DNA from 2 places in the Delftia sp. PE138 genome. Region 2 is predicted to be linked to the other one. Evidence: predicted binding sites of a transcription regulator. Region 2 holds the regulator's gene; the other holds the start of a gene.
The links. The regulator NrdR, encoded in region 2, represses ribonucleotide reductase genes. The targets are predictions, from matches to a motif close to CACNANATNTNGTG.

Region 1: the regulator NrdR is predicted to act here: its motif matches at 4,140-4,153, upstream of HFGMBDPB_RS05320 (ribonucleoside-diphosphate reductase subunit alpha).

Annotation. Positions count from the first base shown of each region.
Region 1 is NZ_JABEPN010000001.1:1,166,941-1,182,489, reverse strand. It holds gene HFGMBDPB_RS05325 (ribonucleotide-diphosphate reductase subunit beta) at 1-889, opposite strand, end outside; gene HFGMBDPB_RS05320 (ribonucleoside-diphosphate reductase subunit alpha) at 1,096-4,014, opposite strand; gene ampD (1,6-anhydro-N-acetylmuramyl-L-alanine amidase AmpD) at 4,543-5,184, opposite strand; gene HFGMBDPB_RS05310 (sigma-54-dependent transcriptional regulator) at 5,171-6,685, opposite strand; gene HFGMBDPB_RS05305 (sensor histidine kinase) at 6,685-8,448, opposite strand; gene HFGMBDPB_RS05300 (PP0621 family protein) at 8,451-8,711, opposite strand; gene HFGMBDPB_RS05295 (cytochrome C assembly family protein) at 8,708-9,523, opposite strand; gene HFGMBDPB_RS05290 (GGDEF domain-containing response regulator) at 9,610-10,536, opposite strand; gene HFGMBDPB_RS05285 (response regulator) at 10,529-14,437, opposite strand; gene ffh (signal recognition particle protein) at 14,705-15,549, shown strand, end outside.
Region 2 is NZ_JABEPN010000009.1:214,580-230,128, reverse strand. It holds gene HFGMBDPB_RS25635 (DUF748 domain-containing protein) at 1-706, opposite strand, end outside; gene HFGMBDPB_RS25630 (lytic transglycosylase domain-containing protein) at 1,474-2,394, shown strand; ZMP/ZTP riboswitch at 2,531-2,706, shown strand; gene glyA (serine hydroxymethyltransferase) at 2,741-3,988, shown strand; gene nrdR (transcriptional regulator NrdR) at 4,011-4,466, shown strand; gene aroC (chorismate synthase) at 4,533-5,630, opposite strand; gene HFGMBDPB_RS25610 (helix-turn-helix domain-containing protein) at 5,950-6,327, shown strand; gene HFGMBDPB_RS25605 (CBS domain-containing protein) at 6,428-6,880, opposite strand; gene HFGMBDPB_RS25600 (O-acetylhomoserine aminocarboxypropyltransferase) at 6,987-8,285, shown strand; gene HFGMBDPB_RS25595 (alpha/beta fold hydrolase) at 8,308-9,117, shown strand; gene HFGMBDPB_RS25590 (acetamidase/formamidase family protein) at 9,166-10,641, opposite strand; gene HFGMBDPB_RS25585 (acetamidase/formamidase family protein) at 10,802-13,234, shown strand; gene HFGMBDPB_RS25580 (alpha/beta fold hydrolase) at 13,248-14,069, opposite strand; gene HFGMBDPB_RS25575 (Mpo1-like protein) at 14,286-14,639, shown strand; gene HFGMBDPB_RS25570 (YihY family inner membrane protein) at 14,636-15,549, opposite strand, start outside.

The DNA.
Region 1 (15,549 bases), on a different contig from region 2:
GCACGCCGCGCGGCATGGTGTCCTCTGCGTAGCGGTATTCCAGCTCGACGGCCTTGACGAAAAGCGCCGTGATTTCTTCCTTGAATTCGGGTGTCCACAGCTGCGGATTTTCGAGCTTGAGCTGGTTGATCAGGTCGATGCCGAAGTTGCAGTGCATGGACTCGTCGCGCAGGATGTACTGGTACTGCTCGGCAGCGCCGGTCATCTTGTTCTGACGGCCCAGGGCCAGGATCTGCGTGAAGCCCACGTAGAAGAACAGGCCCTCCATCAGGCAGGCGAAAACGATGAGCGACTTCAGCAGCGTCTGGTCGGTCTCGAAGGTGCCGGTCTTGAAGCTGGGGTCCATGATCGCCTCGATGAAGGGGATCAGGAATTCGTCCTTGTCGCGGATGGAGGGAACCTCGAGATAGGCGTTGAAGATCTCGCCTTCATCCAGGCCCAGCGACTCCACGATGTACTGGTAGGCGTGGGTGTGGATGGCTTCCTCGAAGGCCTGGCGCAGCAGGAACTGGCGGCACTCGGGTGCGGTGATGTGGCGGTAGGTGCCCAGCACGATGTTGTTGGCAGCCAGCGAGTCGGCCGTCACGAAGAAGCCCAGGTTGCGCTTGACGATGCGGCGCTCGTCCTCGGTCAGGCCGTTGGGGTCCTTCCACAGGGCGATGTCGCGGTTCATGTTCACTTCCTGCGGCATCCAGTGGTTGGCGCAGGTGGCCAGGTACTTTTCCCAGGCCCACTTGTACTTGAAGGGCACCAGCTGGTTGACGTCGGTCTTGGCGTTGATGATTCGCTTGTCGGCGGCGTTGACGCGCTGGTGTGTGCCGGTGGCGGGGGCAGCTCCTGCGCCGGTCGGCGTGTTCGAGAGGGTGGCGTCGTCGTCAAAGGTCAGCATTGCAATTTTCTCCGGCATGCCCTGAGGCATATGTTCAGTTCATTCGGTGCGAAAGAGGCCTCTCTTTCTGCTCCGGTCAATGTAGGACCATGGGTGGCCTGGCATGTTGAGCAGGCCCAAGGTCCATGGCGAAGATCCTGCGCATGGCGCTGGCTGGCGGGCAGGGCGCGGGGCCTGCGCCGTGGCGAGGCCCCGCGCTGCGCGGCTTACTGGCAGGCTTCGCAGCCGGGATCGTCGATGGCGCAGAACTTGATGTCCGTCGCCGGGGCCTGGGCGCGTGCGGCGGCTGCCGCGGCTTCCAGGGCGCTGGAGGTGCTCACGGCAGCGGGCTGGGCGGCAGCCGTGGGCACTGCGTTGAGCACGCGGCTTTGCACCGTGGACTTCTCGATGTTGGTGGCGCTGGTGGTGCGCAGGTAGTAGGTGGTCTTCAGGCCACGCAGCCAGGCCAGCTTGTAGGTGTCGTCCAGCTTCTTGCCCGAGGCGCCGGCCATGTAGATGTTCAGGCTCTGGGCCTGGTCGATCCACTTCTGGCGGCGTGCAGCGGCCTCGACCAGCCAGGTGGGCTCGACCTCGAAGGCGGTGGCGTACAGGTTCTTGACGTCCTGGGGCACGCGGTCGATGGGGCGCAGCGAGCCGTCGAAATGCTTGAGGTCCATGACCATCACGTCGTCCCACAGGCCCAGGCGCTTCAGGTCGCGCACCAGGTACTGGTTGATGACGGTGAACTCGCCGGACAGGTTGGACTTGACCGACAGGTTGCCGAACGAAGGCTCGATGGAGGCATCGACGCCGACGATGTTGGAGATGGTCGCCGTGGGGGCGATGGCCACGCAGTTGGAGTTGCGCATGCCGTGCTGGCCGATCTTGGCGCGCAGCGCATCCCAGTCCAGGCGCGAGGAACGGTCCACTTCCACGTAGCCGCCGCGGGCCTTCTCCAGCAGGTTCAGCGTGTCCAGCGGCAGGATGCCCTGGTCCCACAGCGAGCCCTTGTAGCTGGAGTACTGGCCGCGTTCCCTGGCCAGTTCGGTGGAGGCCCAGTAGGCGTAGTAGCAGATGGCTTCCATCGACTGGTCGGCGAACTCGACGGCCGCGTCGCTGGCGTAGGCGATGCGCATTTCATAGAGCGCATCCTGGAAGCCCATCAGGCCCAGGCCCACGGGGCGATGGCGCAGGTTGGAGTCCTTGGCCTTCTGCACGGCGTAGTAGTTGATGTCGATCACGTTGTCCAGCATGCGCATGGCCGTGGTGATGGTCTTGCGCAGCTTGCCGTGGTCGATGGCGCCGTTGGTGATGTGGCGCGCCAGGTTGACCGAGCCCAGGTTGCAGACGGCGGTCTCGGTGTCGCTGGTGTTCAGCGTGATCTCGGTGCACAGGTTGGACGAGTGCACCACGCCGGCGTGCTGCTGGGGCGAGCGCACGTTGCAGGGGTCCTTGAAGGTGACCCAGGGGTGGCCGGTCTCGAACAGCATGGACAGCATCTTGCGCCACAGGTCCACGGCCGGGATGCGCTTGAACAGCTTGAGCTCGCCGGTGTCGGCCTTGGTTTCGTAGGCCGTGTAGGCGCGCTCGAAGGCTGCGCCGAAGAGGTCGTGCAGGTCGCCGACATCGGAGGGCGAGAACAGGGTCCACTGGCCCTTTTCCATGACGCGCTTCATGAACAGGTCGGGAATCCAGTTCGCCGTGTTCATGTCGTGCGTGCGGCGGCGGTCGTCGCCCGTGTTCTTGCGCAGCTCGAGGAATTCCTCGATGTCCAGGTGCCAGGTCTCCAGGTACGTGCAGACGGCGCCCTTGCGCTTGCCGCCCTGGTTCACGGCCACGGCCGTGTCGTTGACCACCTTGAGGAAGGGCACCACGCCCTGCGACTCGCCGTTCGTGCCCTTGATGCGCGAACCCAGGGCGCGCACGCGCGTCCAGTCGTTGCCCAGGCCGCCGGCGAACTTGGACAGCAGGGCGTTTTCCTTGATCGACTCATAGATGCCGTCCAGATCGTCGGGCACCGTGGTCAGGTAGCACGAAGACAGCTGCGAGCGCAGCGTGCCGCTGTTGAACAGCGTGGGCGTGCTGCTCATGAAGTCGAAGGAAGACAGCAGTTCGTAGAACTCGATGGCGCGCGCGTTGCGGTCCTCTTCCTGCAGCGCCAGGCCCATGGCCACGCGCATGAAGAAGGACTGGGGCAGCTCGATGCGCGTCTTGCGCACGTGCAGGAAGTAGCGGTCGTACAGGGTCTGCAGGCCCAGGTAGTCGAACTGCTGGTCGCGTTCGGCCTTGAGGGCGGCAGCCAGGCGGGGCAGGTCGTAGTTCAGCAGCTCGGGGTTGAGCAGCTCGTTGTCCACGCCCTTCTGGATGAAGCCGGGGAAGTAGGCGGCGTAGGCCGACTGGATGTCGGCAGGCTGCACGTCATGGCCCATGACCTCGCGCACGATGGTGTGCAGCAGCAGGCGGGCGGTGACGTAGGTGTAGTCGGGGTCCTTTTCGATCAGCGTGCGCGCGGCCAGGATGGAGGCCTTGAAGACTTCTTCGATCGGCACGCCGTCGTACAGGTTGCGCAGCGTCTCGGCAACGATGGGCGCGGCCTGGATGTCGGCATTGAGGTTGCGGCAGGAGGCCTCGATCAGGGCCAGCAGGCGGGCCTGGTCCAGCGGAACGCGCTGGCCGTTGTCGGTCACATGCAGCACGGGGGCGGGCGCGGCCGCAGCGGCGGCAGCGGCCTCGGCGGCCTTCTTCTGCTCGGCACGCTCCTGGTTGCGGCGGTCGCGGTACAGCACGTAGGCGCGCGCCACGTCGTGGTGGCCGCCGCGCATCAGGCCCAGCTCGACCTGGTCCTGCACGTCTTCAATATGGAAGGTGCCGCCGCCCGGACGCGAGCGCAGCAGGGCGCGCACCACGGCCTGGGTGAGCTCGTCCACGGTCTCGCGCACGCTGGCGGAGGCAGCGCCCTGGGCGCCGCGCACGGCCAGGAAGGCCTTGGTCAGCGCGACGGCGATCTTTTGCGGGGTGAAGGGCACCACGTCGCCGCTGCGGCGGATGATCTGGTAGCCGTCCTGCACGGACAGGTGATGGGCGGAGGAAGGATTGGCAGCATCACCGTGCGCAGCGGGAGCCAAAGAATTCAGTGCTTCTTGCATGAGTTTCCTCAACGGGTGTTTGTGGATAGAACGGACGCGGACCTGCACTGGGGGCAGGCTTGCTGGGAGATGGAATCGGGGCCGGATGTGCACACCGTTTTCACAGGGTGTGCACAGCTTGTGAACACTAGATATGGTGTCCGGCGTGCTCTCAGGCACTACCTGTAGTGTATCGCCGTCTCATGTACACGGGGTACTCACGGCCGGAAAACCGCTGTTTGCGCTGCGCCAAAACAGTGCCCAGCATGCAAGCCCATAGCAGCAGATCACCGCTGCGCGGTGGCTGGCGGGCGATGGCCTGTCGCAAGCCGCTACAGCCTTGCCGCTGCGCCGGTCGGACCGCCGAAAGCCCCATGAACAGTGGGGCTGCGACACATGCGTGAATTTGTAAAAAAAGATCAGGCCGGCCCGGCGTGCGCCTGCGCGCCACATGGGTTGCTTTCTGGATTGACAGCGCACTTTTCCTGGGCCTGTGGACAAGCCGGCCTGCGTGCAAGGCCTGGCGGAGTCCGGCAGGAGGGTGTGTGCTTACGTGGAGGGCTGGCCGGCGCGGGGCGGCAGCTGCCAGTTCGCCGTGGCCTGGTGACGGGACAGCAGCCCGCGCAGCCGGGGCCAGTCGAAGCCGGGGCCGGGATCGCGTTTGCGGCCGGGCGCAATGTGCTCATGGCCTGCGAGATGGGCGACGGGGTAGCGTGCGGCGATGGCTTCGCACAGGTTCTCCAGGGCCGCATATTGCGCCGGCTCGAACGGCAGTCCCTCCAGGCCCTCCAGCTCTATGCCGATGGAGTCGTCGTTGCAGCGATCCTTGCCGCGCCAGCTGGAGGCGCCCGCATGCCAGGCGCGCGCGTCACAGTCCACAAATTGCCAGACCTCGCCCAGGCGCGTGACGAAGAAATGGGCCGACACCTCCAGGCCGCGTATGCCCTGGTAGTAAGGATGGGCGTCCCAGTCGAGCTGGTTGGTGAACAGTTGCTGGACCGCCCCCGTGCCGTACTCGCCGGGGGGCAGGCTGATGGAGTGCACGACGACCAGATCGACCAGGGCCTGGGCCGGGCGCTCGCCGAAGTTGGGCGAGGGCAGGTGGCGTGCCTGTTGCAGCCAGCCGCCTTGCCAGGTCCAGGCCGGGCCCATGGTCGTGGTGGCTGGTGCCTGCGGATCAGGCTTCGCCATGGCCGCCTCCGTCCGCCTCGGCGCTGGCGTCGCCGGGCAGGGCGATGTTCAGCCGGTCGATGCGGTAGCGGATCTGGCGCAGGCTCAGCCCCAGGCGTGCGGCCGTGGCCGTGCGGTTGAAGCCGTTTTCCTGCAGCGCCTGCACCAGGATGCCGCGCTCGCGCTCGTCCAGCCAGGCCTGCAGGTCGCGGGGCAGCTCCATGTCGGCAGGCTCCGGCGGCGGTGCGGCGCCGTCGTGCGCCTGGGTCTGCGCCGATGCGGGTGGAGCCGGCGGAGTGCCGCAGGGCAGCTGCATCTCGGGGTCTATGCGCAGCGGCCCTTCCTCGCCCAGCGTGATGGCGCGGTGCAGCAGGTTCTCCAGTTCACGCACATTGCCGGGCAGGGGCAGGCGGGCGATCTGCTCCAGGGAACGCTCGTCGATCTCGGGCATGGGCAGGCCCGACTCCTGCGACAGCCGTGCCAGCAATGCACGGCACAGCGCGGGCAGGTCCTCACGGCGCTCGCGCAGCGGCGGAAGAAGTACTTCGATGACGTTGAGGCGGTAGTACAGGTCCTGGCGAAAACGTCCTGCCTGCACGTCGGCGGCCAGGTCGCGGTGGGTGGCGCTGACGATGCGCACGTCGGCTGCTTCCTCCTGCGCCGAGCCCAGGGGGCGCACGCGGCGTTCCTGGATGGCGCGCAGCAGCTTGGCCTGCATGGGCAGCGGCAGGTCGCCGATTTCGTCGAGGAACAGGGTGCCGCCGCGTGCCGCCTGGAAATAGCCGTCGCGGTCCTGGGTGGCTCCGGTATAGGAGCCCTTGCGGGCGCCGAAGAACTCGGCCTCCAGCAGGTTTTCGGGGATGGCGCCGCAGTTCACGGCCACCATGGGGCCGTGGGCGCGCTGGCTGCAGGCGTGCAGGGCGCGCGCCACCAGTTCCTTGCCCGTGCCCGACTCGCCGTGCACCAGCACCGGCGCCATGCCGCGCGCCACCTTGGCAATGCGCTGCTTGACGGCCTGCATGGCGGGCGACTCCCCAACCATGGCGTCGAGCGCCCCGCCGCCGCTGAGCACGGGGCTTGCGGCCGACGCCGCCGAGGGGCTGCGCGCCGGCATCACGCCGGGGGGCGGCACGCCGCCCACGCCCTGGGCGGCCGAGGCCACGACCAGGCGGAACTGCTTGAGGTCCACGGGCTTGGTCAGATAGTCGAAGGCGCCCGAGCGCAGGGCTTCGACGGCATTTTCGGCCGAGCCGTAGGCGGTCATGACCACGCAGCGTTCTCGCCGCTGCTGGTTGCGCAGGTCCTGCAGCAGCTCCATTCCCATGCCGTCGGGCAGGCGCATGTCGGTGATGACCACGTCGAAGCGCTGGGTCTGCAGCTGTTCGCGCGCCTCGCCCACGCTGGCGGCGGTTTCCACGCGGTAGCCTTCGCGCAGCAGGGTCAGTTCATAGAGGGTGCGCAGATCCGGCTCGTCGTCCACGACAAGAATCGATGCGGCAGCGGGCAGGGAGTTCAAGGGCATCACACCACAATCTGGTCAAACAGGGAGGCCGGCAGAGCCGATGCGGCGCCGGCGCGGAACACGATGCTGAAGGCATTGCCCTCGACAGGGCCGTGCGGCGCGGGCCGCGACAGCCGCTGGTAGCTGATGCCTGCATCGTAGCGCTGGCACAGCTCGCGGCAGATGTACAGGCCCAGGCCGCTGGAGCGGCTTTCTGACGAGAAGAAGGGCTCGAACAGATGGCGCTGCACCGTGGGCTCCAGTGCGGCGCCGTCGCTCCAGACCTGCAGCCAGATCTGGCCTGCGGCCGGCGCGCCGGTCAGCACCTGCAGCGTATGCGGCTGCTGGGCGTTGCTGCGGTAGCGCTGGGCGTTGTCCAGCAGGTTCACCAGGATGCGGCGCAGGTGCTCGCCGTCGAACACCACGGTCCTTGCGCGCGCGTCCAGCAGCAGCTGGATGCTGCGCGCAGGCTGGCCCTGGGCCTGCCACTCCTGGCAGGCCTGGGCCACATGCTGGTCCAGGTCCAGCAGGCCGGCGTGGGCCTCGCCAATGTGCTGCTGGGCCCGCGCGATGTTGAGCACGTCCTCGACGGTGCGCGCCAGCCGCTCGGCGTTCTGGCCCACGATGCGGCACAGCTGCTGCTGGGCCGGGTTCTGCGCCAGATCTTCTGCCAGCAGGGCGTTGGCCTGGGTGATGGCGGCCAGCGGATTGCGGATCTCATGGGCCACGGCGGCGGACATGCGGCCCATGGAGGCCAGCTTTTCCGTGCGCAGCCGCGCCTCCATTTCGCGCAGGTCGTGCAGAAAGACCACGCACAGCTGCTGCAGCAGCGCGGGCTCGGCGGCATCGGTGGCGTCGGACGGGGTGGCGACCTCGGTCAGCCAGGTGCGCAGATGCAGTCCCGTCATGCCTTCCTGGCCGATGGACTGCAGATGGATGGCGGCCGATACCGGCAGGTTCTGGGCAAAGCTCTGGGCCACGGCATCCTGCAGCCGCTGCCAGCCGGCGTGTTCCTTGAGGGCGAAGGGCAGGGCATGCGCGTCGGCCAGTCCCAGCAGGTGCAGCGCGGCCGGGTTGGCCTGCTGCACGCGGAATTGGGGATCAACCACCAGCACGCCTTCGCCCAGGTGGCGGATCACCAGGGCATTGACCTGCTCCTGGGCCTGGGCCTTGCGGCTGCTGTGCTGTGCCAGGTGCCGCTCGCGCCGCACGCGGCGCGCCAGCTCGTGCGTCAGATAGGCCACGGCGAAATAGCCTGCGCAGGCAAAGCTGGCCTGGTAGTAGGCCTGGGTACTTTCTATGCGGCCCGCCAGGTCCTGCCATGCGACCCAGCCCAGGGTCAACAGCGTGACGCTGGCCGTGGTGGCCAGCGCCAGCGTCAGATTGCCCAGCACGGCCGAAATCAGGATGGGGATGGCCAGCAGGGCCGAGTAGTTGAGCGGGCCTGTCTGCAACACCTGCAGCAGGCAGATGGCCGCGATGTCCACGCCGATCACGGGCAGCCAGTGCACGCCGGCGCGGGCAGAGGGCGGCTGCTCGCGTGCGGTCAGCCGCACCAGCAGCGTCAGCCCCAGGTAGCCCAGGCAGACCAGCCAGACCAGGGGATTGCCGCCGGGCTGCACGCTGAGCAGCGCCAACTGCAGCAGCAGCAGCGCGGTGGCGATGAGAACGCGGCCCGTCAGAAATCCCTGCCACAGCCGGACGAAGGGGGCGTTGGCGTCGTGCGGCGACTGCGCCGTGGCCTCGTCGATGGTGGGCGGCTGGGAGCGGGCGGCGTCCTGCATGCTCAGCGCCGTTGCGCCAGGGCCCGGTGCTCGGCGCTGCAATAGCTGCGGCCTGCGGCCTCGATGGCTTCGCTGCGCGGCAGGTGCAGTCCGCAGTGCGCGCATTCGACCATGTCCTGTGGAGCCGCCAGCGGCGCGTTGGCCGGGTTGGCCGGGTTGCGCGGCGCGGCCGCCTGGCGCCGCTCACGGGCCTCGGTTCTGCGCTGGCCGCGCCAGACGCCGACGGCAATGACGATGACGATCAGGACCAGCAGGTACTTCATGCGGCGCGCTCCAGCAGCACTTCCATTACGAAGCGTGATCCCGCATAGGCCAGCAGCAGCAGCGCGGCGCCTGCGTAGAGCACGCGCACGGCGCTGCGGCCACGCCAGCCAAAGCGCGCACGGCCGATCAGCAGCACGGCAAAGGTCAGCCACGACAGCAGCGAGAACACCGACTTGTGGTTCCAGACCCAGGCCTTGCCGTAGAGCTGTTCGCCGAACAGCCAGCCTGCGGCCAGCGTGGCCGTGAGCAGCACAAAGCCTGCGGACACGAAGCGGAAGGTCAGGCGCTCCAGCGTGAGAAGGGGCAGGCCGCTGTCATGCCCGCCGCCGCCCAGCCGCATGTGCTGCTCGGCGCGTGTCATCAGCGAGGCATGGACCACGGCGGCGGCGAACAGTCCGTAGGAGGCAATGCCCAGCGCCAGGTGCAGCGGCAGCCAGGGCGAGGCGTTGACATGCAGGGGCGTTCCCGGAAACAGCGCGGCCAGGAGCACGGCGGCCGTGCCCAGCGCTGACAGCGCCAATTGCGCGCGCATCTTGGGGAACAACTGCTGTTCGACCCCATAGACGGTGAGCACCAGCCAGGCCGTCATGGACAGTGCTGGCGCGAACCCGAAGTGCGGCTGTTCCCCGAGCAGGCCCCAGGCCAGGGCCAGGGCGTGGAGCACCCAGGCCAGGCGCAATGCGGCGCGGGCGCCAGCATGGCTGATGCGTCGGGCACCGGCGGCCGGCACGGCATAGGCCACGGCTGCGGCAAGCGCCAGCATCCAGCCCAGGGGCGATGCGTTGGCGGAAATCAGGGGGACGGAGAGCATCTTTCTATGATAGCTGTGGCTTTCCTGCCGCCGGTTGTGCAGGCTCAGAATCCGGGCGCCGTGCCGTGGTTCGGAGCGCATTTTCTTCAGGGCTCGATGGCTGCCTCGATGCGATTGCGCCCCAGGGCCTTGGCCTGGTAGAGCAGGCCGTCCACCTTCTGCAGCCAGGTTTCCAAAGGCGCGGCAGACGGCTGCCGCACGGTGAGTACGCCGCAACTGACGGTGAGCAGCGGCGCCGTGGGAGAGGCGGCGTGGGCGATGGACAGGCGCAGCACTTCCTGGCGGAAATTCTCGGCCATGACCTGGGCGTCGCTTTCGCCGGGGAGGATGAGCGCGAATTCCTCGCCGCCAAAGCGCGCTGCCAGGTCGTAGGGCCGGCGCGCATGGCGCTGCAGCGTGGCGGCCACTGCCTTGAGCGCCTCGTCCCCCTGCACATGGCCATAGCAGTCGTTGTATTGCTTGAAGTGGTCTATATCAATGAGAGCCAGGCCCACGGACTCGCCCGTGCGCAGGCTGCGGCGGTGGGAGCGCTCCAGCATGTCGTCGAAGTGGCGGCGGTTGGCCAGCCCTGTCAGTCCGTCCACCATGGCCAGGCGCTCCAGGGCCTGGCGCTGCAGGGCCAGGCGTATCTGGTTGCGCACGCGCACCTCGACCACGGCGGGACGTATGGGCTTGGAGACATAGTCGGCCGCGCCCAGGCGCAGGCCGTATTCCTCGGCCTGGGCATTGCTCTGGCCGGTAATGAAGATGACGGCGATATGGGCGGTGCGCTCCTGGGCGCGCAACGCACCCAGCACCTCGTAGCCGTTCATGCCGGGCATGGCCAGGTCCAGCAGGATCAGCTGCAGCCGGTGGGCTTCGCGCTGCGCGATCACCAGCGCACCCGGGCCGTCCTTGGCCAGCAGCACACGGTAGTGGGGGCTCAGCAGCTCGGCCAGCATGCTGCGGTTCAGCCGTTCGTCGTCAACGATGAGGACCGTGGGCAGTTCCGGCCCGGTCAAGGCTTCAAACATCTGCAGCTCCCGGTAGGACCGTCCGGTTCACGGCCATGCTCCGCGCCAGCTGTTCGAGCGCCTGCAGCGCCGCCTCGGTTTCCAGGGACTCGGTGCAGCGCTGGATGCGCTGCAGCACGGACGCATGGCGCCCGTCGACCAGGGGCCGCAGCCGATCCAGTTCGGCCATGGCGGCATAGTCGCTGTCGGCAATCTGCAGCCGCAGCCGAGCCAGGGTGGACGAGACTTCTTCCGCGGTCATCGGCTGCCGCTGCGGGAGGGGCGCGGCAGTGGTCACGGCGGTCACGGCGGCCGCGGACGCCACGGCCACTACGGCCGTCTGCCCGGACCGCCGGGCGATTTCCGCCAGCAGGCCCTGCAGTCCATCGGCCAGCGCCTGGACCAGGGATTGCAGATCGCCGCCGGGCCGGGCGTTGCCGCCATTGCCGTCGCCTGACAGGCAGGCTTGCGCACCGGTCTCGGCCATGGCCGACCATTGCTCCAGCAGGTCCGCGCCCAGGTAGCCCAGACTGCCCTTGAAGGTGTGCACCAGCGATGCCACGGTGTCCCAATGGCCGCTGCGCACGGCATCGCGCAGCCGTTGCGGCGCATCGGCAAAGTCCTGGGCAAAGCCTTCGATGGCGTGGAGCATGCGCGGCGATTGGCCGGCAAGGCGTTGCCGCAGCCGTGCCGGATCCCAGGCCTGGGCAGGGCTTGACGGCGTCGGCTGCAAGGGCGCGGCCGGCGCAAGCGCTGCCGTTGGAGGAGGGCCCGCGCGCAGGCAGCGCTGCAGTGTCTCGTACAGCAGCACATCGTCAACGGGTTTGGTCAGATGGGCATTCATGCCTGCGGCCTCGATCCGGGCGCGCTCCTCGACATAGGCCTGCGCAGTCAGCGCGATCACCGGAAGATGCCGCAGCGCGCTGCGCGTGCGGATGGTGCGCGTGACACTGAGGCCGTCCATGCCGGGCATGTGCACGTCCATGAGCACGGCATCGAAAGGCTGGGTGTCCAGCAGCTGCAGCGCCTGCAGACCGTCCTGCGCAGTCTGTACCGATATGCCGGCCTGCTCCAGCAGCTCGGTGGCCACCTCGCGGTTGAGTACGTTGTCATCCACCACCAGCACCCTGCGCCCAGGCAGGCCCGGGTAGCGCTGCTGTGGCGAGGGGCCGGCCGCCGGGCTTTCCGGCGGGGGCGATTCGGGGTCCCGCAGTGCCTCCCGGATGCACGAGCGCAGTGCCGATGCGGTCAAGGGCTTGATCAGCAGGCCCCGCGGGCCCAACTGCGCGGCCTGCAGCTGCACTTCGTCGCGCCCGAAGGCCGTGACCATGAGCGCAGCCGGGGTCTTGGCCAGGTCCTGCTGCTCGCGCATGCGGCGTGCCAGGTCCAGCCCGTCCATGCCGGGCATGCGCCAGTCCAGCAGGGCCAGGCCGTAGGGGGATTCCTGGCGTGCGGCCTCTTGCAGCATGTGCAGCGCCTGCATGCCGTCCGCCGCCGTATCGCAGCGCATGCCCAGTTTGCGCACCATGGCGGCCAGGGCCTCGCGCGCGCTGGCGTTGTCATCGACGATGAGAACGCCGGTGCTGCCCAGGTTGTCGTGGCCGTCCAGCGGCGCATCCGTGGCAGGCCGGACCTTGGCCGTGAAGCGGAAGTTGCTGCCCTGGCCGGGCTGGCTGCAGACGCTGATCTCGCCGCCCATGAGCTGCACCAGCCTGTGGCAGATGGCCAGGCCCAGGCCGGTGCCGCCGTGGCGGCGCGTGGTCTGGATGTCGGCCTGGGTGAAAGGCTGGAACAGCCGTTCGGCCCGCGATGCATCCAGGCCTATGCCGGTGTCGCGCACGTTCACGCACAGGTGGTGCAGGGGCGCTGCCGTGGCGTGCGCGCCGGCCTCCACCGGCGCGCACGCCAGCGGCGGCTCCAGATGCAGGGAGATCACTACCTCGCCATGCTCGGTGAACTTGATGGCATTGCCGACCAGGTTGGTCAGCACCTGGCCCAGGCGCAGCGGGTCGCCGCGCAACCGGGGCGGCAGGTGCGGGTCCAGCGCATAGACCACTTCCAGCCCCTTTTCCTCTGCGCGCAGCGCCGTGGAGGCCGAGACGGTCTCCAGCACATCGTCAAGGGCGAAATCCACTTCCTCCAGCGCCAGCATGCCCGCCTCTATCTTGGAAAAGTCGAGGACGTCGTTGATCACGGCCAGCAGGGCGCTGGCCGAGCGCTCCACCTTCTCCAGGTAGCCGCGCTGGCGTGATGTCAGCGCGGTCTGCTGAACCAGGCGCGTCATGCCGATGACGGTGTTCATGGGGGTGCGGATTTCGTGGCTCATGATGGCCAGGAAATCCGACTTGGCCCGTTCGGCCGCTTCTGCGGCCTCCTTGGCCTGCTGCAGCGCCTGCTCGGCCTCGCGCTCGCGGGTGATGTCCAGCATGATGCCGTCCCAAACCATGCCCTCGTGGCTGCTCCGGGGGGCCGATCGGCAGCGCAGCCAGCGGATCTCTCCATCGGGCCTGATCACGCGAAAGCGGCAGTCGAAGACCCGCAGCGTATCGACCGAGCACTGCAGCATCTGCTGGTAGTGCGGCAGGTCCTCGGGATGGATGGCATTCAGGTAGGCCTGACGGTCGGCCATGATGGCGTGGGCCGGCACGCCGATCAGGTTCTCTATGCCGGCACTGATGTAGCTGAGCCGCAGTTGCGCCAGGCCGCCTTCCAGGCGGTAGATGGCGCCGCTGGGCAGGTTGTCGGCCAGGGCTTCGAGGCGCATGCGTGCGTCCTCGCGTTCGGACAGGTCCTGCAGCGTGCCGCTGAGCGCGACGATGCGGCCTTGCTCGTCGCGCAGGGCGCGGCCCATGAGGCGGGCCGCGAACCTCCGTCCGTCCGGGCAGTGGTGCACGACATCGAGGCTGTAGGACTGGCCGGTGCCGATGCACAGCTGCACGGCAGCGGTGAGCCGGGCAAGATCCTGCGGTCCGAGCATGGCGCGCAGGGCATGGCGCGTCAGCGGCGGACCCTGGGGGTCCAGGCCGTTCATCACATACATCATCTCCGAGGCCTGGAAGTGCTCGGTGTCCAGCTCCCATGTCCAGCTGCCCAGGCGCGCCAGCTGTTCGGCCTGGCGCAGCACGTCGTAGCTTTTTTGCAGCTGGGACTCGGTCTGGCGCATGAGGGTGATGTCGCGCGCAATGCCCAGCACGCCCACGGTCCGGCCCTCGTCATTGCGGTAAGGAATTTTGGTGGACTGGAAGAGGCGGCGCTGCCCGTTGACCAGCAAATGATCCTCCGACACCACGGGGGCGTCGCTGTCTAGCACCCGGCGGTCGCTGTGGGTGAAGCTGCTGTCGGGGAAAAGCTCCTGGTCGGTCTTGCCCACGATGTCTTCGGGCGTGCGCCCGGAAAAGCGCGCGGCGGCGGGGTTGACGAAGGTGTAGCGGCCCTGCCGGTCCTTGGCGAAGACCAGGTCGGGCGTTTCGTGCATCACGGCCTCCAGCAGGCGCGTCGAATCCTGCCACGGCCCGGTACTTTTTCGCAGGAGCGGCTCCAGCTGCGCATCGGGCTGGCCTATCGGCTCGTCCTGGCCGGTGCGCTCGCTGAGCTCGTGCCAGGTGGTGAAGAAAAGCCGCCTGCCCGACAGCGACTGGCAATAGATATGGAGCTCGGCGGGGAAGCTGGTGCCGTCGCGGCGGATCAGTCGGCCGCAGAGATGGGCCTGGCTGTCCACGGCCATGTCCTGCCAGGGACCGCGCCGAAGTCCGTCCGCGTCGGGCCACACGTCCATGATGCCCAGCCCCAGCATGGCGGCCTTGTGATGGCCCAGGCTGGCGCAGGCATGGGCATTGGCATCGAGCAGGCAGCCCTGCTCGTCAAACAGAAGAAAACCGTCGGGCACACGGTCCAGGAACTGGCCATACGGCGTATCGGGCATGAAGACTCCTAGGCGGTAGCAAGCCGGCACTGCACAGGGCGATAGCCATAATCTATGGAAACAGTGTGGATGTTACTGCCGGCCGGTGCCCGCTGCGCGGCAGGGAAGGCCGGTACTTACCCCTGCAGGGGCAGCGGGTAGAATCGTCGGGATCTGCAGGGTCCGTGCCGCGACCCGGCCCCGCCTGGCCCCATTCGGCAACCTGGCCCCGGCTGGCTCGCTGCAGCACACCTTTTCCTTTCCGACGACTCCAGTTCCTCCCCGCTTATGGCCTCCGCTCTGACCGACAAACTTTCGCGACTCGTCAAGGAGATGCGCGGCCAGGCCCGCATCACCGAATCCAACGTACAGGACATGCTGCGCGAAGTGCGCATGGCCCTGCTCGAGGCCGACGTGGCCCTGCCCGTGGTGCGCGACTTCGTTGCGCGCGTCAAGGAAAAAGCGCTGGGCCAGGAGGTGCTGGGCTCCCTGCAGCCCGGCCAGCTGCTGGTGTCCATCGTCAACAAGGAACTGGCCGCCACCATGGGCGAGGGCGTGGCCGACATCAATCTCAACGCCCAGCCGCCTGCCGTCATCCTCATGGCCGGCCTGCAGGGCGCCGGCAAGACCACGACCACGGCCAAGCTGGCCAAGCACTTGATTGAAAAGCGCAAGAAAAAGGTGCTGACCGTGTCGGGCGACGTGTACCGCCCGGCCGCCATCGAGCAGCTCAAGACCGTGACCGGCCAGGCTGGCGCCGAGTGGTTCCCCTCCACGCCAGACCAGAAGCCCCACGACATTGCCGTGGCCGCGCTGGACTACGCCAAGCGTCACTTCTTCGATGTGCTGCTGGTCGATACGGCCGGCCGCCTGGCCATCGACGAGCTGCTGATGGCCGAGATCAAGGACCTGCACGCCACGCTCAAGCCCGTGGAGACGCTGTTCGTCGTCGATGCCATGCAGGGCCAGGATGCGATCAACACCGCCAAGGCCTTCAAGGAGGCCCTGCCCCTGACCGGCATCGTGCTCACCAAGCTCGATGGTGACTCGCGCGGCGGCGCGGCGCTGTCGGTGCGCCAGATCACGGGCGCGCCCATCAAGTTCGCCGGCGTGTCCGAGAAGATCGACGGCCT
Region 2 (15,549 bases):
AGCTCAGATCGACGGCCGTCTGGCGCTGGTCGGTGAAAGGCGTGCTCTGGGCACTGGATTCAAAGCGGCTGCCATTGAGCGCGAAGGACAGGTGCGGCAGCACCTTGATCTCGCGCTTGGACTCCAGATTACTGATGAACGGCAGCTTCAGCTGCAGCTGATCCAGCATGTGCTCACGCTGCTGGACATCGTCCTGCAATTGCACGCGGCCGTCGCGCAGCGCAATGTTGTACAGCGCAAAGCCCAAGGGCTTGGCCGGCGGCGTATCGCTGGGCTCGGCCAGGCGGGCCAGCACATCATCCACATCGAAGTGCCCCAGGCTCTGCTGCGTGAGGCGCAGCACCGGCGCATCGACCTCGATGGCATCCAGGACAGGCGCCAGCCTGAAGAGGGACTGGATACTGGCATTCACATAGATGCGGTCGACCTGCAGCTGTGGCGACGACGGCGCGGGTTCTGCCTGCCCTGCGCCCGCCTGCTGGCTTTTGGCAATGCGCAGATCACGCAGGGTCAGCTCCAGCGACCAGGGCCGGAACTCCACTGCCCCCACATGGACCTGGCGACCCAGCTTGGCCGATGCCTGCTTTTCCAGCTGGCTTTTGGCGACAACGGGCACCAGCGCCCACAGCAGCAGCCACAGCAAAAGAAACGCTGCAAAGGCGATGGCCAGCCTGCGCAGCCAGCGGTGCTTGAAGAGAAATTGCATGGGGCTCTAATAACTAGTACGGCGCCATCCTGGACAGAGGACGCAGCGGTGGCTGCATTGCATCAGAAATTGGGCTGGCAGCAAGACCTCAACCCGCATCACCGCACATTTCTTGACGTTGCAGTCACCCTGGAACGACAAAGCCCGGAAGCCTTGAACCGGCTTCCGGGCTTTACGGCAGGCACAAGTCCTGGCCGTTTTCCGCAGTCAAGGAGAGGATGGTCCTTGCTGCTCGGAAGCAAGAGATTGCTTCCAGGAAGGCCGCGGAAGAAGACTTGAACGACTGTGCCCGAACCATCGAACACCACTTTTACCCGTCTTCCACCTTGGCGAGACGACTGCAGGAGCAGTCGCCTCCAATATAGAAGGACGCAGGCCAGGCCTGCCAGTGCTTTTGCATTTCATTGCAATTTCATGAAGCCCTGTACAACCGCCGCAAGCGCCCCACATCGGTAGCACGCAACCTGCTCTCAAACACTCAGAAACTGTGTTTGCATCCATGGTTTGTTATTATTCATCGATCTAACAAACGCACTTCATAGTGTTGACCGTGTATTTGGTGAACTCCTAGAATCCGCCAGCGCTCGAATAGAGCGTTTTTTGTTTCTGCTGCCTCACGACTGAGCAGATCCCGCAGGCCTACAACGCAACGGTGCACCAAGCGCCAGCCTCCCGGATCCGCAGCACCCAATCCAGGGTGTCAGCCTCACCGGCCTTCGCTTCGGCGAAGGCCGTTTCGGGTTGGTGCCCCTAGAAAGGAAAAAGCTATGCCAGCGTCAGGAAAATTTTTCGCCGCCGCGCGAACGTTCGCCATCGATGTGGCCAACGGTTTTCTTGCCATCATCCACAACAGCTTCGCCCTTCTGGGCTTGGCTGTGGCCTTCCTGGCCATTACCTTGTTCGCCCGTCCCGACCTGCGCGATGCCGGAGAGAGCCAGCTGCGCTCCTGGCTGACCGCTCGCCAGATGGCCGAGCTGGGTGCGCCCGTCGAACTCGCGGCCAGCGACCGCGCGACGGCGACCAACCCGAAGAACCTGCCCAAGGATCAGGCGGCCGTGGCCTTCTGGCTCAGCAAGAAGTACCGCGTGGCGCCCGAGCCCATCGCGGCACTGGTCAGCGAGGCCTACGACCTGGGCAAGGTCAACCGCCTGGACCCGACGCTGATCCTGGCCATCATGGCCATCGAATCCAGCTTCAATCCGTTCGCACAAAGCGCTGTCGGCGCGCAGGGCCTGATGCAGGTGATGACCACGGTGCATACCGACAAGTACGAGAACTTCGGCGGCCAGAACGCCGCGTTCGACCCCGTCAGCAATCTGCGCGTGGGCGTGCGCGTGCTCAAGGAGTGCATTGAGCGCGCCGGCTCCATCGAAGGTGGCCTGCGCTACTACGTGGGCGCGGCCAACCTGCCCACCGACGGCGGCTATGCCGCCAAGGTGCTGGCCGAGCACCAGCGCCTGCGCATGGCCGCCGGCCTGCGTGCCGTGCCGCTGATGACCGCCAAGATCGAGCAGCCCAAGCAGGCCGTCCAGATAGCAGCCACCAAGCCGGCCACATCCACGGCCGAGGCAGCCGGACCTGCGGCCTCGGCAGCGTCCGCTGGCACCCCGGCAGTGCCGGTCAGCTCGAGCAGCATGTCCGCGCGCACCGAACAGGTGGCCCTGCAGACACAGGAGCCGGCGCTGTAACCGGAACCACCGACATGGCGCACGAAGCTGGCTAAGGCCAGCTTTTTTCATTCCTGCCTGTACCCGCTGATCTGCCAGGCAGGCGGCTTTGCCAACGCCCCTCGCCTGTCTTCGGCTCCATCAGCTCAGCTACACTAGCGGGGTACGCAACTGGCGATAGGCGCAGCCGCTTCACGCACCGCTGCCGCTGACGTGGAAACCAGCAGAAGGCCTGAAAAGAACCACCTTCTGTGAACCACCGGGGAGCGTACCGCCCAGCCTCCATGCGCACGCGGGATCTGGAGTGTTCCGCCGTTCGCCTGGGCAGCCCTTGGCCTCAAGGGAATTTCAAGTTCACAGGACTGCCATGTTTCAACGCACCAATACCGTCGAGAAGGTCGACGCCGAAGTCTTTGCCGCCATCCAGGCCGAGAACCTGCGTCAACAAGAACATATCGAGCTGATCGCCAGCGAGAACTACTGCTCGCCCGCCGTGATGGAAGCCCAAGGCTCCCAGCTCACCAACAAGTACGCCGAAGGCTACCCGGGCAAGCGCTACTACGGTGGCTGCGAGAACGTCGATGTGGTCGAGCAGCTTGCCATCGACCGTGTCAAGAAGCTGTTCGGCGCCGAAGCCGCCAACGTTCAGCCCAACTCCGGCTCCCAGGCCAACCAGGCCGTGCTGATGGCCTTTGCCAAGCCCGGCGACACCATCATGGGCATGAGCCTGGCCGAAGGCGGCCACCTGACGCACGGCATGCCGCTGAACATGTCGGGCAAGTGGTTCAACGTGGTCTCCTACGGCCTGAACGCCGAAGAAGCCATCGACTACGACAAGATGGAAGCGCTGGCGCGCGAGCACAAGCCCCGCATCATCGTGGCCGGCGCATCGGCCTACGCCCTGGCCATCGACTTCGAGCGCTTCGCCAAGATCGCAAAGGAAGTCGGCGCCATCTTCTGGGTGGACATGGCCCACTACGCCGGCCTGATCGCCGCGGGCGTGTACCCCAACCCCGTGCCCCACGCCGACGTGGTCACCACCACCACGCACAAGAGCCTGCGCGGCCCGCGCGGCGGCGTGATCCTGATGAAGGCCGAGCATGAGAAGGCCATCAACAGCGCCATCTTCCCCGGCCTGCAAGGCGGCCCGCTGATGCACGTCATCGCCGGCAAGGCCGTGGCCTTCAAGGAAGCACTGTCTCCCGAGTTCAAGGCCTACCAGGAGCAGGTCGTGAAGAATGCCAAGGTCGTCGCCGAAACGCTGACGGCCCGCGGCCTGCGCATCGTCTCCGGCCGCACGGAAAGCCACGTCATGCTGGTGGACCTGCGCGCCAAGGGCATCACCGGCAAGGCGGCAGAAGCCGCACTGGGTGCCGCCCACATGACGATCAACAAGAACTCCATCCCCAACGACCCCGAAAAGCCTATGGTGACCAGCGGCATCCGCGTGGGCACGCCCGCCATGACCACGCGCGGCTTCAAGGAAGAGGAAGCCCGCCTGACGGCCAACCTGCTGGCCGACGTGCTGGAGAACCCCAGCGACGAAGCCAACCTGGCCCGCGTGCGCGCCCAGGTGGCCGAGCTGACGGCCCGCTTCCCGGTCTACGGCGCCTGATTTGAGCGCATAGAGGCCTGCCATGAAGTGCCCGTTCTGCAGCCACCCGGACACCCAGGTCGTGGAGACCCGTGAGGCCGAGGATGGGGGCTTCATCCGCCGCCGCCGCCAATGCGGCGGCTGCGACAAGCGCTTCACCACCTATGAGCGGCCCGAGGTCAGCTTCCCCGCCATCGTCAAGAAGGACGGGCGGCGCATCGAGTACGAGCGCGCCAAGCTGCTGGGTTCGTTCAAGATTGCGCTGCGCAAGCGTCCCGTGAGCACGGAGCAGATCGATGCCGCCATCGAGCGCATCGAGGAACGGCTGCGCAACCTGGGCGAGCGCGAAGTGCTCTCCAGCCGCCTGGGCGAGATGGTGATGCGCGAGCTCAAGCTGCTCGACAAGGTCGGCTACATCCGCTACGCCAGCGTCTACCGCAGCTTCGAGGACGTGGACGACTTCAAGAACGTCATGGATGAAGTCCGCAATCCCGGCTGATCAGGCCGGCAGGACACAAGAAAGCCGCCCTTGGGCGGCTTTCTCTTTGGCGTCCTGGCAGCGCTTTCAGGGCGCCGCGGCAGGAATCGGCGCCAGGCCTGAATCGACGTCGCCGCACTGGGCGCGGTGGCGCAGGGCGTGGTCCATCACCACCAGGGCCAGCAACGCTTCGGCGATGGGCGCGGCGCGGATGCCCACGCAGGGGTCATGGCGACCCTTGGTGATGACTTCGGTGCTCTGGCCCTGGGTGTCGATGGACTCGCGCGGCGTGATGATGGAGCTGGTGGGCTTGATGGCGATGCGCACCTCCAGATCCTGGCCCGTGCTGATGCCGCCCACGATGCCACCGGCGTTGTTGCTGCGAAAACCTTCAGGACTCAGCGAGTCGCCGTGCGTGGTGCCGCGCTGGACCACGCTGTCGAAGCCCGCGCCGATCTCCACGGCCTTGACGGCGTTCAGGCCCATCATGGCGTAGGCGACGTCGGCATCGAGGCGGTCATACAGCGGCTGGCCCAGGCCCACCGGCATGCCACTGGCCTGCACGCGCAGCGCGGCGCCGCAGGAGTCGCCCGACTTGCGCAGCGCATCCATGTATTCCTCGTAGCGGGACACATCGGCCACCGGCGCAAAGAAGGGATTGTTGCGCACATGCTCCCAGCTCTCGAAGGGCAGCGACAGCTCGCCCACCTGGGTCATGCAGGCGCGGAACTCGGTGCCGAATTTTTCCTTGAGCCACTTCTTGGCCACGGCGCCGGCCGCCACCGTGGGCGCCGTCAGCCGTGCGGAGGAGCGGCCGCCGCCGCGCGGATCACGGATGCCGTACTTCTGGAAGTAGGCGTAGTCGGCATGGCCGGGACGAAAGCTTTGCGCAATGTTGGAGTAGTCCTTGCTGCGCTGGTCGGTATTGCGGATCAGCAAAGCGATCGGCGTGCCCGTGGTACGGCCTTCGTAGACGCCCGAGAGGATTTCCACCGCGTCCGGCTCGTTGCGCTGCGTCACGAACTTGCTGGTGCCGGGGCGGCGGCGGTCCAGGTCGTGCTGGATGTCCGCCTCGCTCAGTGCCATGCCAGGCGGGCAACCGTCGATGACGCAGCCGATGGCCGGGCCATGCGATTCGCCGAAGTTGGTGACAGTGAATAGGGTTCCGAAGGTGTTGCCGCTCATAGGCCGATGATTATGCCCGGGTCGCCCCCAGGCGCCGCTCCCGCTGCAGCGGTGCATTGCGCAGGCAGCCATCTCCCGCAAAGAAACAATAAAACTATCAAATTACAAATATTGATAGCTAGAATTACAGAACATTGTTCTTCAACCGCCTGCGGACCATCCCTCAGGCACCAGCCGCAACTTGCGGGAGATTCGTGAAATGCAGACCTCTTCCGGCTCAACGCAACGCCAGGATCGCAGCGATCCTGCGAGCAGCACTCCACCGCCCTCACCCATCCTTCAACAGGATGCCGGTGACCAGAATCTTCACCCCACCCTGATGACCATGCTGCTGGTCTCAGCCAGGCCCGATGATTTCAGAACCCGCAACCGGCTTGCCCAGGCCAAGCAGTACATGCGGGCCCGGCTGGATGACCCCGAGCTCAAGCCCCTGCAGGTGGCCCAGGGCCTGGGCATGTCGCTGCGCAGCCTGGCGCGCCTGTTCGCCACCGAGGGACTGACTCCCAGCCGCTGGCTCTGGAACGAGCGCCTGGCCCAGGCCCACCTGCTGCTGCAGGCCGACAATGCGCGGCGCGTGACCGATGTGGCGATGGCCTGCGGCTTCACCAGTTTCTCGCACTTCAGCCGCGTCTTCAGGCAGGCCTATGCCGTGCCGCCCAGCGCCTTGCTCAAGCCCCGGCGCAGCAGCGTGCATTGAACGGGCTTGCGCCCGGCCGTAAAAAACCAAGGCCTGCGCCGCGTTCTGCGGTCGCAGGCCTTGCTGCATGGGCAGGGACGGTCTTGCCGCGACCGGATGATCAGTCCGTGCCCTGGCGCTCGCCTTCGGGCCAGTCGCGGATATAGGCCTTGAGCATGCGGTTCTCGAAGTTCTGGCTGTCCACCACGGCCTTGGCCACGTCGTACAGGCTGATCACGCCCATCAGCATGCGCTTGTCCATCACCGGCATGTAGCGCGCATGGCGGTCCAGCATCATGCGGCGCACCTCGTCCATGTCGGTTTCCATGGTGCAGGTCATGGGAGCGTCGTCCATGGCCGAGCGCACCAGCGTCTCGCCCACGCCGCCGTGCTTGACAAAGCCCTGGATCACTTCGCGGAAGGTCAGCATGCCGACCACGTCGCCGTGCTCCATGACCACGAGGGAGCCTATATCGCGCTCGGACATCACCTGCACCGCGCTGGCCAGGCTTTCGTCCGGCGACACCGTGTAGAGGGTGTTGCCCTTGACGCGCAGGATGTCACTTACTTTCATGCCGTATCTCCAAGATTGTCTGTGTCGCCGTGGTTGCGGCAAGCCCATGTCTGTCGGGAAATATAGCCCACAATGCCCGCTTGCCTTGACAACCATGGAGACAGGAATGCCCGGCTACTCGGATCCCGGCTTTGACACTCTGGCGCTGCACGCGGGCGCACAGCCCGACCCCGCCACCGGTGCGCGCGCGACGCCCATCCACCTCACGACCTCGTTCGTCTTCGAGTCCAGCGACCATGCGGCCTCTTTGTTCAATCTGGAGCGCCCCGGCCACGTCTACAGCCGCATCTCCAATCCCACGAACGCCGTACTGGAGCAGCGCGTCTCGGCCCTGGAAGGGGGCGTGGGCGCCATCGCCGTGGCCAGCGGCCAGGCGGCGCTGCACCTGTCGGTGGCCACGCTCATGGGCGCGGGCAGCCACATCGTGGCCAGCACGGCGCTGTACGGCGGCTCGCAGAACCTGCTGCACTACACGCTGGCGCGCTTCGGCATAGAGACCACCTTCGTCAAGCCCGGCGACATCGACGGCTGGCGCGCCGCCGTGCGGCCCAATACCAAGCTGTTCTTCGGCGAGACCGTGGGCAACCCGGGCCTGGATGTGCTCGACATTCCCACCATCAGCGCCATCGCGCATGAGGCCGGCGTGCCGCTGCTGGTGGACTCCACGCTGACATCGCCCTGGCTGATGAAGCCGTTGGAGCATGGCGCGGACATCGTCTACCACTCGGCCACCAAGTTCCTGTCGGGCCACGGCACCGTGGTCGGGGGCATCGTGGTGGATGGCGGCAGCTTCGACTGGGAAAAGTCGGGACGCTTCCCGGAGCTGACCGAGCCCTACGACGGCTTCCACAACATGGTGTTCAGCGAGGAAAGCAGCACTGGCGCCTTCCTTCTGCGCGCACGCCGCGAAGGCCTGCGCGACTTCGGCGCCTGCATGAGCCCGCACACGGCCTGGCTGATCCTGCAGGGCATAGAGACGCTGCCGCTGCGCATGGAGCGCCATATCCGCAACACCGAGAAGGTGGTGCAATTCCTGGCCAGCCATCCGCTGGTGGGCCGCGTGGGCCACCCGCTGCTCGATACCCATCCCTCGCACCAGCTCGCCAAGAAGCTGCTGCCGCGCGGCGCAGGCTCGGTGTTCAGCTTCGACATCAAGGGCAACCGCAACCAGGGCCGCAAGTTCATCGAGACGCTCAAGGTCTTCAGCCACCTGGCCAACGTGGGCGACTGCCGCAGCCTGGTCATCCACCCTGCCAGCACCACGCACTTCCGCATGAGCGACGAGGCGCTGGCCCAGGCCGGCATCGGCCAGGGCACGATCCGCCTGTCCATCGGGCTGGAAGACGCAGACGACCTGATCGACGACCTCAAGCGCGCCCTCAAGGCGGCCGAGAAGGCCGCGTGAATCGGCAAGGGAGACACCAACAATGAAGATCGATGTTCACGGCCATGCCATCTACGCCTATACCGGCGGCAAGGCCTTCAATCCCGCACAGCCGACGGCCATCCTCATCCACGGCGTGCTGTGCGACCACAGCGTCTGGGCACTGCAAAGCCGTTACCTGGCCAACCACGGCTGGAACGTGCTGGCCATAGACCTGCCGGGCCACTGCCGCAGCGCAGGCGATGCGCCGGCCAGCGTGGAGGCGGCGGCGGATTTCATCGGCCAGCTCATGGATGCGGCAGGCATCGAGAAGGCCGCGCTGGTAGGCCACAGCTGGGGCAGCCTGATCGCCATGGAAGCGGCCGCGCGGCTAGGCGCGCGCGTCAGCCACCTGGTGCTGGTGGGCACGGCCTATCCGATGAAGGTCTCGCCCGCCCTGCTGGACTCCGCACTGAGCACGCCAGAGCAGGCCATCCGCATGGTCAATGTGTTCTCGCGCGCCACGCTGGCGCCACCCAGCGGCGCAGGCAGCTGGGTGTTCGGCGCCGGCATGGCGCTGGGCCGGCGCGTGCTGGCCAGCAATGACCGCACCAACCTGCTGCACGCCGGCTTCAAGGCCTGCGACAGCTACGCGGGCGGCGAGGCGGCCATGGCGGCGCTGCAATGCCCGGTCCTGTTCGCCCTGGGCGAGCAGGACCAGATGACGCCGCCCAAGGCCGCCAAGGGCCTGATCGAGGCGGCCCGGGGCGCGCAGCGCCAGGTCAGCATCGTGCACCTGCCCAGCGGCCACAACCAGATGACCGAGGCGCCCGACCAGACGCTGTTCGCCATCCGGGATTTCCTGGCGCGCTGAGACCGGCCGGGTCCTGCCCGCAGGGCAGGCACGCACTCACTCACGCACTCACGCCCCGCGCGCGGGGAAGATGCTCTTTTTCACGAGCGCGTGCACGCCCCAGTTGCCATCCACCACCTGGGTGATGCCGAAGTCCACGGCGATCGACATCAGCGAGATGGCCTCGTCCTCTCCCAGCCCCTGGGTGGTCATGAGGAAGTGGCGCATCTTGTGATAGGCGTCGCGCAGAGCCAGGTCCACGGAAGACTTCTTGAAGATCTGGTTTTGCGCATCCGGCCCCAGCTCCGCCAGGTAGTTGGCGTAGCTGAAGCCGTGCAGCAGCCATTCGTCCTGGGTTTCGAGCAGCGGATACGCCAGTTCGGCCAGCGGCGTTCCAGGCAGGTCCGCCTTCTTGTGCAGGATCAACTGGAAGGTGCCGGTCAGCGAGCACTCGATGGCCGTGCCGCACAGCTCGGAGTCCCCCTGCGAGGCATGCGGATCGCCCACGGTGAAGTTGGCCCCTGGCACGGCCACGGGGAAATACATGGTCGCCCCCTTGCCGATGCGCCAGTTGTCGATGTTGCCGCCCGTGTGGTTGGGCGGAATGGAGCTGGCCATCTCCACCTCGGCCGGCGCCACGCCGATGGTGCCGAAATGCGGGCGCACGGGAACGCGGATATTGCGCAGCACGTTTTCGTTCTTGCTGATCGTGCGGTGGTCCACGGGCACGCCCGGATAGTCGATGGTCGGGTGGACCACGCCGAAGGGGTCGGTCTGCGGCGTCCAGCGGTAGTTGTAGACGGCGCGGGCCCAGTTGCGCTCGCCGGTCGCATCCACCTCGTAGATGGTGACCACCTCGCGCTTTCGGGGCTCGGTAAGCGTGTCGCCATAGTGAAAGCCCCAGTTCGCCGCCGCATTGCTGCCGAAGGTCCGGCCCTTGAACTGCGGGTTGCCCGAGGGGCGTGGCACCACATCAATGATGCGCACTTCCAGCACATCGCCGGGCTGGGCGCCCTTGATGCGTACCGGCCCCGTGCAGATGTGCACGCCCTGGCCGCCACCTGCGCCGTTCTTGGCATCCATGGGACCGGCGCCCCGGCGATCGACGTTCTTGCGCTGGCTGTCCCAGTGGAACACGCTCTCGGCGCCAGGGTCGCCCCGGACCATGCGTTCGGCATCGTCATTGGCATGGTGGGTCAGCGTCTCCATGGTCACGTAGTCGCCCGATTCGACTTCGACCACCGGCTTGGCCGATCTGCTGAAGTAGCCCCAGAGCACGGTGCTGGCAGAGGCGGGAATGTAGTAGTGGCTGGCCATGCCCTGGCCGGCCCGGGCGCCAGGCGCACCCTGGGCAAAGGCCCGGGACGGTGCCATCGCACCGCTGATGGCGCCGGCCGAGACCGCGCCGCCACCGACCACCATGGCGTCGCGCAGGAAGGAACGGCGTGCAACCTGGAATTCCTCGCGGATCAGCGTCTCATCGGCTGGCGAAGCACCGTGCTGGCAGCCCGGGCCGCAGATATGTTCTTGGTGGGGGATGGTCATCGAAAATACTCCTGCTGTTGTGGATCGGTGCCGGCAGCGCCAGTGTCCAGGCGAGCATGTCCAGGCCGGTTGTTCCTGCGCGCACAAAAACTTGTCGCGGCTGCCATCCGGTGCGCCGGGCTTGGACAGGCAGTACGCGGCAGTTCATAGTTCGCCCCTGATGCACGACGATCCAAGACGCTTTTCCACCCACGCATTTCCCGATGCCTTGCGGCAGGCTGCGCTCAATGAGGCGCTGTCCAGGGCAGACATCCATGGCGAAGCGCCCACGCCGCCGGCCACCCACCTGGCGCTGCGCAGCTCGCCACTGGGATCGGTATTCATTACGCTGGCCACCTCGCCACTGACGCTGCGGGCCGTGACCAAGCGGCTGCGCGGCCCGGGCCTGCTGCTGTGCGCCTTGCTGCAAGGCAGCGCCGATGCGGTGGTCGAGGACGCCGCGTTCCCGCTCAAGGCCGGCTCCGCGCTGCTGCTGGAGTCAGACCGGGACTGGCAGCTGCAGTTGCCAGGTGACGGCCGCCTGCTGCTTGCGCGGCTGGAGTCCTCGAGCTTTCTGCTGCGCCTGCTGCGCTCGTGCCCGCCCGAGGCCAGGCACATCGGCGGGACAGGCGGTGTGGGGGCCATGTGCATGGCGATGGCGGCCTCACTGGCAGAGCAGATCGACACACTGGCACAGGACGATCTGCTGTCGGTGGAGGCCACGCTCACCGACATGCTGGTCACCTGCCTGACACCGCGCGCCGGCAATCCCGACCAGGAGCAGGCCGAGGCGACCGAGCCGCCCAGCGCCGTGCAGCTTGGCCATCTGCGCCGCATCTGCCGCGCCATCGAAACCCGGCTGGGCGATGCCGAGCTGTCCATCGATGCCATCGCCGAATCCGAGGGGCTGTCCACGCGCTATCTGCAAAAGCTGTTCAAGGGAGCGGCCACCAGCTTCAGCACCTACCTGCGCGAACGCCGGCTGGAGCGCTGCCGCATGGACCTGAGCAACCGCTCGCTGCAGCATTTCTCCATCGCCGAGCTGTGCTTTCGCTGGGGCTTTGGCGATGCCGCCAACTTCAGCCGTGCCTTCGCGGCCCGCTATGGGCTGTCTCCCAAGGCCTATCGCGCCAGTCCGGCGCGCGTGCAGGATGCGCCGCCCGGCCAGCGCGGACGCCCCTCGCCCGCCGAGAGCGCTGCGCAGGGTGCAGAACCGGCCGCAGCGCGCCTGGCACACAGCCCGTTCCAGGCCCTGCTGCGCGACCATGCACGCTACGCCCAGGCGCTGGCCCTTGTGCCCAAGCGCTCGGCGCACGCAGACAATGGTGGTGCGTCGCCCCAGCACTACTACCTTCCGGTCTCCGACAAGACCGTGCACTGGGGCTACCTGAGCCGTTCACTCAAGCCCGTGCTTTCGGTGCGCTCGGGTGACGTGGTGACCATGGAGACGCTGACCCAGCATGCCTCGGACGACTGGGAACGCATGATCGAAGGCGATCCGGGCGCCGAAAGCGTGTTCCACTGGACCGCAGCCCAGAAGGCCGTGGACCGGCGCGGCGCGGGCCCGATGGATGCCTCGATCTACGGCCGCGGCGCAGGCGAGGGCTTCGGCGTGCACATCTGCACCGGCCCCGTCTATGTGCATGAGGCCGAACCTGGCGACCTGCTGGAGATACGCATCCTCGACGTGCAGCCACGCCTCAGCTGCAGCCCCGCCCACCACGGCCGTGTCTTCGGCAGCAACGCCGCCGCCTGGTGGGGCTTTCACTACCGCGACCAGATCACGGAGCCCCGCCAGCGCGAAGTGGTCACCATCTACGAAATCGACCACGCACTGCCCGAGGAGCCCACAGCCCGCGCCGTCTACAACTACCGCTGGACGCCGCAGACCGACCCCTTCGGCGTGGTCCATCCGACCATCGACTACCCGGGCGTGCCCGTGGACCCCGGCAGCATCACCCGGCGCTTTGGTGTGCTGGACAAGGCACGCGTGCCGCTGCGTCCGCATTTCGGCATGCTGGCCGTGGCACCGCGAGAGGCCGGCCTGATCGACTCCATACCGCCGAGCTACTTCGGCGGCAACCTGGATAACTGGCGCGCCGGCAAGGGCGCGACGCTCTTCCTGCCCGTATCGGTGCCAGGCGCGCTGTTTTCGGTGGGAGACCCGCATGCATCCCAAGGCGACTCGGAACTGTGCGGCACGGCCATCGAATGCTCGCTGACCGGCAGCTTCGAGCTGCGGGTGCACAAGCGCGCCGCGCTGGACAACCGCTTCCTTGCAGAGCTGGACCACCCTTTCCTGGAGACCGGCTCCGAGTGGGTGATACAGGGCTTCAGCTTCACCGACCACCTGGCCGAACTGGGCAGCCAGGCGCAGTCCCAGGTCTATCGCAAATCATCGCTGGAAGGCGCCATGCGTGACGCTTTCCACAAGGCAAGGCGCTATCTGATGCTGGCCCACGGGCTGGACGAGGACGAGGCCGTATCACTGATCTCCGTGGCCGTGGACTTCGCCGTGACGCAGGTGGTGGACGGCAACTGGGGCGTGCACGCCGTGATCAAGAAGAAGCTGTTTCCGCCGGAGCTCTCGGCGTCCGCCCAGGCGGGCCACTGAAGCCCACCCGGGATCAGACCCGTGCCAGGAAGCGGGCGATGCGCTGGGCGATGCGCTCGGGCTGCTCGCGGTGGGGGACGTGGCCGCCACCGGCCACGATCTCCACCTCCACAGGGCCGCGCGCCCGGTCGCGGATGCGCTCGGGGTGGACCAGGGAGCCGAACTCGTCATGCTCGCCGTGGATGGCCAGCACCGGGCAGCGCACGCGCTCCAGCGCCTCGTCCAGCCGGTAGTCGGCAAATGGCTGCGACAGCCAGGTATCGACCCAGGCAGACAGCACCCAGGCGGCCTTGTCGCCGTGGTATTTCTCCAGGCGCGCCAGCTGGCCGGGCCGGGCGAAATCCTGTTGGGCCGCACGAATGCCCTGCAAGGTGCGATCTTCCACGAAGGCCTGGGCGGACTCCGTGACCACCGCCTTGCACTGCGCGCCGTATCGGGCCGCCACCATGGCGGCCATGCCGCCGCCCACGCTGTGGCCCAGCACGATGAAATCCCCAAGGCCCAGCCCCTGGTGCACTGCCGGAAACACGGTCTCTGCCTCCCGGGCCACAAAGCCCGGCCCCAGCGTGCCCGGATAGGGGTCGGACTGGCCAAAGCCCAGCCGGTCGTAGGCCAGCACATCGCGGCGCGTGGCCTCGGCCAGTTGCTGCGGGAAATCACGCCACAGCGCCACCGAACCCAGCGAGTCGTGCAGCAGCACGATGGGCGCGCGGGCCAGGGACTCTTCGCCGGCCGCCGGCGCCTGCCAGCGCCTGACGTAGATGCTGCCCTGGGGCGTGGAAATGCGGGTTTCGCTCAGGGATGCGGGGATGTCGGTCATGCAGGAGGAAGGCATCGAAAAACTCCATGCCGGTCAGCGCCGGCCCGGCAGACATCATGCGCCCGCATGCCGCCGGAGGGCGACACCGTGGCGACGCGCAGGGCGGAATGCGGCAGCTTTTGTCTCTCTCGGGGCAGCTTTTGCGAATCTGGGCGCGCGGGTTCCTCCGATGGTGAGCGGCAAGGCAGCAGCGTATAAGTTGACCCTACCCCATGCTTGCGAAGGCCTGCCATGTCACACGCTTCCGCTCCCCTGCCCGGCGCCGCACAGGCTGCCGTGGACCCGCGCCAGTTCAAGAGCTTTGCCGAGTTCTATCCGTTCTACCTGCAGGAGCACAGCAACCGCACCTGCCGGCGCCTGCACTTCGTGGGCTCCACGCTGGCGCTGCTGTGCCTGTTCGCGCTGTTCCTGACCGGCAATTTCTGGTTCCTGCTGGGCGGCCTGCTGTTTGGCTACGGCTTTGCCTGGATAGGGCATTTCGGCTTCGAGAAGAACCGGCCCGCCAGCTTCAAGCGCCCGCTCTACAGCTTTCGCGGCGACTGGGTGATGTGGCGCGACATCCTGACGGGCCGCATCCCGCTCTAGACCGGAGCCTGCGGCCTTTGCTCCAGCAGATCGGCCAGCGTCATGCCTGCCAGCCCCGTGCGATCCCACAGCGGCTGCACGGCCGGCGACGGCGCCAGCAGCAGACGCTGCACCAGCGGCTGCAGCGGCGTGCGATGGGGCTCCACCAGCAGCATGTAGCGGGGCTCGGGGCCTTCGCTGGCCGCCACAGTGCCGGGGGCCTGCACCGTGCCCACCCAGTCCAGCACCGACAGCGCCTGCAGCACCGGATCGATCTGCTGCCAGTCCACACGCAGGCGCCGCGCCAGATCGCTGGCGTACAAGCCCTTGGCGGGCGACTCGCGCTCCTGTGCGAGGTACTGCAGGATCTCCACGGCCATCTCGAACTGCCAGCCCTGCTGGCCCGGCATGCGCTGCACACCCGCCATCACGATGGGCAGGTAGGCCGTGACCACGGCGCCCAGCAGCACGATGACCCAGGCCATGTAGATCCAGATCAGCAGGATGGGCAGCGTGGCGAAGGTGCCGTAGATGACCGAATAGGTAGGCACCGAGGCCAGGTACAGGCCCAGCGCCTTCTTCGCCAGCTCCATGCAGGTGGCCACGAACAGGCCGCCCACCCAGGCATGGCGCCAGCGCACCGCCGTGTTGGGCACGTAGTGGTACAGGCCCGCCATGCCAGCGGCCAGCGCCAGGTACTCGATGGAATCGAAGATGAAGCGCAAGCCTTCGGGCAGCGCATTGACCAGCCCGCGCGAGGCCGACATCACATAGGACGACAGCACCAGGCTCAGGCCCAGCACCAGGGGGCCCAGCGTGATCGCCGCCCAGTAGATCAGCACGCGCTGGCCCAGCGGCCGCAACTGGCGCACGCGCCAGATGTTGTTGAGCGTGCGGTCTATGGTGAGGATCAGCGCGACCGCCGTGATCA